Reyranella humidisoli: one gene and its partner. The protein of the gene in region 1 interacts with the protein of each later gene in a pairwise test. Links are inferred from orthologs where the notes say so. Each region holds a gene or a part of one and is shown on either strand. Other genes may lie near its edges.

Region 1 (3,094 bases):
CAGCAATTCCGGATCGCCCGAAAGCGCCAGGAACTGCTCGAACGGGACCGAGCGCTGCCGGTCCTGTGCCTGGCCGGGCATCGCCGCCCAGTAGATGCCGATGCGCAGTTTCGCCGCGTCGAGGTGGCCGAGCTTGATGCGGCTTTCCTCCGGCGCACGAAGATAGGGCGGCGCGCCCGGCAAGGTCGCGAAATCGGGCCTGCAGAGATGCGGCAGCGACACCATCGAGGCATGGACGTCGAACGCCGGCAGCTTCTCGCCCTCGGCCACGACCTCGTCGACATAGTCGACGGCGCGCAGCAATTCCTTCAGCAGCGCCTGGCAGAGCACGACGACCGTGGCGCCGCGCCGCTTCAGGTCGCGGGCGAAGCGGACGAACAGCAGCGCGTCGCTCAGGCCCTGCTCGGGATAGAGCAGGATGCGCTTGCCCTCGAGCGGCCCGCCGTCCCAGGCCGGCTGCGCGAACTCGGGCGCCGGCGTCTCGGGCAGGCGCTTGCGCGTCTCGTATGCCGCGAACCCCTCCGCCAGGTCGCCGCGCATCAGCAGCGCGAGGGCGAATTCGACCCTCATCCGGCGGCCGTCGGGATTGAGGGTCAGCGCACGGCTGAAGCAGCCGACGGCCTCGTCGAGGCGGCCGAGATCGCGCAGGCAAAGCGCCAGATTGAAGAAACCTTCGGCGTAGTCGCGGCTGAGCGCGATCGACTGGTAGTGATGCTTCACCGCCTCGTCGAACTGGTGCGCGGCGCGAAGCGCATTGCCGAGGTTGGAATGCAGGGCGGGGTTGGCGGGATCGGCCGCCAGCGAAAGGCGATGATGCGACACCGAGGCTTCGAGCTTGCCCGCGAGGCGCAGCGCGACGCCGAGATTGTTGTGCAGCTCGGCGTGATCAGGGCGCACCGAGAGCAGGCGCAGGTAGGATGCGATCGCCTCGTCGAGCCGGCCGGCGCGATGGGCCTGCGACGCCAGGCGCAGCTGCTGCACGAAGCTGTCGGCCGCACTGCCGAACAACGGCGTCGGCGCGCTGGAAGCCGCCGATTCCCGCTTCGTCGGGTGGAAGTTGGGCGTGTCGTTCACGGAACTCGCTCGGGACAATGCGGTGCAGGCAGTCTAGCCCAGCCGCGCGTCACAAGCATCCGTCCTCGCATGAAAATGGCGCGGACCGGGAGGTCCACGCCATTCGTTTCACCGCGCGTCGATGGCGCGTGGCTTCAGACGTAGCCCTTGATGAGCTCTTCGGCGATCTGCACGGCGTTCAGCGCCGCGCCCTTGCGAAGATTGTCGCTGACGACCCACATCGCCAGGCCGTTCTCGACCGTGGGATCGGAGCGGATGCGGCTCACGAAAACGCCGTCCTGGCCGGTGACCTCCTTCGGCGTCACGTAGCCGCCGGGCTCGCGCTGGTCGACCACCAGCACGCCGGGCGCCGCCGAGAGGATGCGCCGCGCCTCGTCGTCCTCGAGCGGCCGCTCGAGTTCGAGATTGATCGATTCGGCGTGACCGACGAAGGTCGGCACGCGCACGCAGGTCGCGTGGACCTTGATCTTCGGGTCGAGGATCTTCTTGGTCTCGACCACCATCTTCCACTCTTCCTTGGTCGAACCGTCATCCATGAAGACGTCGATCTGGGGAATGACGTTGAAGGCGATGTTCTTGGTGAACTTCACCGGGTCGAGCGTCTGGTTGACGAAGAAGCTCTTGGTCTGGCTGACCAGCTCGTCCATCGCTTCCTTGCCGGCGCCGGACGTCGACTGATAGGTCGACACGACGACGCGCTTGATGCCGGCCGCGTCGTGGATGGGCTTCAGGGCGACAACCATCTGGATGGTCGAGCAGTTCGGGTTGGCGATGATGCCGCGGCCCTTGTAGCCGGCGATCGCCTGCGGATTGACCTCGGGAACGACCAGCGGCACGTCCGGATCCATGCGCCAGTACGAGGTGTTGTCGATCACCACGGCGCCGGCCTTGGCCGCGCGTGGGCTGTGCTCGGCCGACACCTTGGCGCCGGGCGAGCTCAGCACGATGTCGATGCCCTTGAAGTCGAACTTGGCGAGGTCCTGGACCTTCAGGATCGACTTGTCGCCGAACGAAGCCTTCAGGCCGACCGAACGGGAGGAGGCCAGCGCGACGACCTCATCGACCGGGAAATTCCTCTCGGCCAGGATCTGCAACATTTCGCGACCGACGTTCCCGGTCGCGCCGACGACGGCGACTCTGTAGCCCATGACAATATGCGCCTAACGTGCGCGCACCCCTGATTGAATGACAGGGGGAGATACGCGCACCGCTCCGCTTTGGCAAGAATGGGGCCGGGTGGCGCCTATTCGGCCGACGCGCCCGAGGCCTTGATGATGGGGAGCCAAACTGCGAGGTCGTCGCGAACCAGCTTCTGCGCCGCTGCCGGCGAGCCTGGCGGCAGCATCTCGATGCCCTGGCCCATCATCTTCTCGCGCACCTGCGGCAACTGGCCGATGCGGTTGATCTCGGCATTGAGACGCGTGATCACCGGCTCGGGCACGCCGGCCGGGACCGCGAAGCCCATCCAGGTGTTCACGACGTATTCCTTGACCCCGGCCTCGATCATCGTCGGCGCGTCTGGCAGGAGGGTGGAGCGCGACTCGCTGGTCACGGCCAGCGCCTTGAGCTTGCCGCCCTTGATCAGGCCGATGACCGTCGGCGTGTTGAACAAGCCCATCGCCACCTCGCCGTTGGCGACGGCCTGGATGCCGGCCGGCGTCGCGCGATAGGGCACGTGCTGCAGCTTCACGCCGGTCCGCAACTCCAGCAGCACGCCGGACATGTGGTGGCTGGTGCCGACGCCGCCCGACGAGTAGGTGAGCTCGCCAGGCTTGGCGCGGGCCTGCGCCAGCAGGTCGGCCACGGTTCTGGCAGGATTGTCGGGTGAAACGATCAGGACGTTGGAGACCCCGCCGGTCACCGCGACCATCGAGAGGTCCTTCAGCGGATCGTAGCCCGGAGTCTTGTAGAGGCCGATGTTGAACACCATCGTGCCCTGCGAGACCAGGCCCATCGTGTAGCCGTCGGCCGGGGCGCGGGCCAGCTCGGCGGTGGCGATCGTCCCGCCCGCGCCGGTCTT
Region 2 (3,179 bases), 430 kb from region 1 along the record:
GCGCTGCATGACGATGTGCTTGCGGAATCGGGCCTGCTCGGGCCACAGGGCGGCCAGCGCCCGGCACGCCTCGGCGTCGATCAGGTTCTTCGCCACGGTGAAGCCGCGATTTGCCAGGGTTTCGCTGTCGAAAATCTGTGTAGCTGCCATTCGGACATCCTGACGCGGCGGGACCGGTTCTTCTATCCGCGACCCGCCTGATATATTATGCGCCTTGGCCCTCTCCCGCGCGGAGAGGGCTTTCGTTCAATTGGGGATGCTGGAAATGGCCGAGGCTGTTCAACCGGACAAGGAGCAGAAGCGTCTCATCCGCATGGCGGAGACGATCTCCAAGGCGCTCCCCTACATGCGCCGGCACAACGACGCCACCTTCGTGGTGAAGTATGGCGGCCACGCCATGACCGACCCGAAGCTCGGCGACCTTGTCGCCCGCGACGTGGTGCTGATGAAGCAGGTCGGCATGAACCCGATCGTCGTCCATGGCGGCGGCCCGCAGATCAACAAGATGCTGGAGAGGGTCGGCATCAAGAGCACGTTCGTGAACGGGCTGCGCGTCACCGACGCCGCGACGATGGAAATCGTCGAGATGGTTCTGGCCGGCTCGATCAACAAGGCGATCGTGGCCGACATCAACGAATGCGGCGGCATCGCCGTCGGAATCTGCGGCAAGGACGGCAACCTGATCCTGGCCAAGAAGGTCACGCAGATCCGCGATCCCAAGACCGGCGAACTCCTCAATGTAGACCTGAAGCAGGTCGGCGAGCCCGCCAAGATCAACGTCATGGTGCTGGAGCAGCTGCGCCGCGCCGACGTGATCCCGGTGGTTGCCCCGATCGGGTTCGGCGTGAACGACGAGCTGACCTACAACATCAACGCCGACACCTCGGCCGGCGCCATCGCCGGGGCGATGAAGGCCAAGCGCCTGCTGTTCCTGACCGACGTGCCGGGCGTCCTCGACAAGGACGGCAAGGTGATTCCCGAGATGACGATCGAGCAGGCGCGCGCTCTCATCGCCGACGGCACGATCTCCGGCGGCATGATCCCCAAGGTCGAGAACTGCATCGATGCGGTGAACTCGGGCGTCGAAGCCGCCGTCATCATGGACGGGCGGGTGCCGCACTGTCTCCTGCTGGAAGTCTTCACCGAAGCGGGCGTCGGCACCATGGTCCGGCGCAGCTGAGCCCGGTCTGACCTTGAAAAGCCCCTTTTCCCTGCATATTTAGGCCCAATGGCTCTCCTGCCCATCCTCACGGCGCCCGATCCGCGCCTGAAGAAGAAATCCCTGCCGGTCGACGCCGTCGACGCCGGTGTGCGCCAGCTCATGGATGACATGCTGGAGACGATGTACGACGCGCCCGGCATCGGCCTCGCCGCGCCGCAGGTCGGCGTGCTGAAGCGTGTCATCGTGCTCGACATCGACCGCGAGGACACCAAGACCGGCCCGCTGTTCATGGCCAATCCCGAGATCGTCGCGGCGTCGGACGAGGACGTCGCCTACGAGGAAGGCTGCCTCTCGGTGCCGGACCACTATTCCGACGTGGTTCGTCCCGCGACGGTAACGGTTCGCTACCTCGACCGTGACGGCAAGCAGCAGGACCTCGCCTGCGACGGCCTGCTGGCGACCTGCGTGCAGCACGAGATCGACCATCTCGACGGCGTGTTGTTCATCGACCACATCTCGGCGCTGAAGCGGAACATGATCCTTCGCAAGCTCCTGAAGGCGCGCAAGGAACAGGAACGCGACGCGGCCGAAGGCCGGCCCGCGAAGGCCCACGCGAAGGAAGATCCCGAGCACGCACTCTGAGGTTGAGGCGGGCGCGACGCGCTGACCACAACCAAGGTGTCATCCTGAGCGTAGCGAGGGATCCTTAATCTTCTGCCGCGCGAGGATCCCTCGCTACGCTCGGGATGACACTGTTGTTGGAGCGAGGCTCCTTGCAAGCGATTCAATCGATCAGCTTGCCGTCGGCATCGAAGAACGGAAACGGGCCCTCATAGTCGCCGATGACGGCGGTGTGGGTCACGAGCTGGCCGTCGTTCCACCAGTGCAGCATGAATCCCGGCGGCTCCATGCAGAAGCGGCTGGGGGCATCGGGATGGATGTCGAGCGCCACCTGATGGGCGGGACTGGGGCAGGTCATGGCCGGCCGGCCACCGACCTGGGCGTGGATCGTGCGATGGAGATGGCCGCACAGGATCAGTTCGATCTGGGCATGTTTTGCGACGACGTCCGCAAAGGCCTCGCGGCCCAGCAGCCCGATCTTGTCCATGTGGCCGATGCCGGTGACGAACGGCGGATGGTGCATCATCACCAGCGTCGGCGCTTCCGGCTTGTCGGCCAGCGTCCGGTCGAGCCAGTCGAGGCGCTCGCGGCAGAGTTCGCCGCCGCCCTGGCCGGGGACCAGCGTATCGAGGCCGACCAGGCGCAGCGGATAGTCGTCGATCGCGAACTGCAGGAACCTGCCCCGCTCCGGCAGGTAGCCGCCGTCGCGGAAGGCGTCGCGCATCGCCTCGCGCTCGTCGTGATTGCCCGGGATGGCGACGATGCGCTGCCGGATCGGCGCCAGGATCGACTTCAGGTGTTCGTATTCCTCGGGCCGGCCGAGATCGACGAGGTCGCCGGTCAACAGCACGATGTCGGGTTGCGGGCTCAGCGCCAGAAGCTCCTGCACGCAGCGGCGCAGCATGGAGGCCGTGTCGACCTTCCTGTAGGCGAGCTTGCCGGGCAGCTTGATGTGGGTGTCGGTGATCTGGGCAATCAGCATGTCATGCTCCTCACAGGACCAGCAGGCCGCGCGGATCGATGGCCAGGCCCACCGCCTCGCCATGCTGGAAGTCGCGTCGCGCCGTGCTCTCGATCACCAGCGGGCGCTCCTCACCGACATCGACGAAAAGCCGCGTGCGGTCGCCCAGGAAGAAGGCCGACGCCACCTTGCCTTGCAGGCTCGCCGCCTCGCCGCTCTCGGCGACACGGATGTCCTCGGGCCGGAACAGGATCTCGGTCGCCGTGGCGGGCGCTTCGGCCCAGGGAACGATGCCGGCTTTGCAGCGGAAGATGCCTTCGCGGGCCGTGCCGGTCAGCCGGTTCATCGTGCCGATGAAGTCGGCCACGAAGCGCGTGGCCGGTCGCTGGTAGATCTCGCGCGGCTTGCCGATCTGGGCGACGCGACCATGCTCCA

Evidence for each region.
Region 2: the proteins of KQ910_RS04335 (region 1) and def interact in binary tests that used the Escherichia coli proteins (3 or more experiments, as listed by UniProt). The link is inferred for Reyranella humidisoli from one-to-one orthologs.

Annotation. Positions count from the first base shown.
Region 1 is NZ_JAHOPB010000001.1:874,927-878,020, forward strand. What follows is about bases 216-2,992. They hold KQ910_RS04335 (aspartate-semialdehyde dehydrogenase), read right to left. Parts: upstream 2,223-2,992; coding sequence 1,209-2,222; downstream 216-1,208. Other genes in these bases: KQ910_RS04330 (tetratricopeptide repeat protein), read right to left, coding at 216-1,074; KQ910_RS04340 (Bug family tripartite tricarboxylate transporter substrate binding protein), read right to left, coding at 2,318-2,992. Also shown: more of KQ910_RS04330, read right to left, coding at 1-215; more of KQ910_RS04340, read right to left, coding at 2,993-3,094.
Region 2 is NZ_JAHOPB010000001.1:1,309,228-1,312,406, forward strand. What follows is about bases 155-3,016. They hold def (peptide deformylase), read left to right. Parts: upstream 155-1,228; coding sequence 1,229-1,804; downstream 1,805-3,016. Other genes in these bases: argB (acetylglutamate kinase), read left to right, coding at 266-1,180; KQ910_RS06390 (phosphodiesterase), read right to left, coding at 1,947-2,765; KQ910_RS06395 (ABC transporter ATP-binding protein), read right to left, coding at 2,776-3,016. Also shown: KQ910_RS06375 (2OG-Fe(II) oxygenase), read right to left, coding at 1-150; more of KQ910_RS06395, read right to left, coding at 3,017-3,179. UniProt on the Escherichia coli protein: Removes the formyl group from the N-terminal Met of newly synthesized proteins. Requires at least a dipeptide for an efficient rate of reaction. N-terminal L-methionine is a prerequisite for activity but the enzyme has broad specificity at other positions.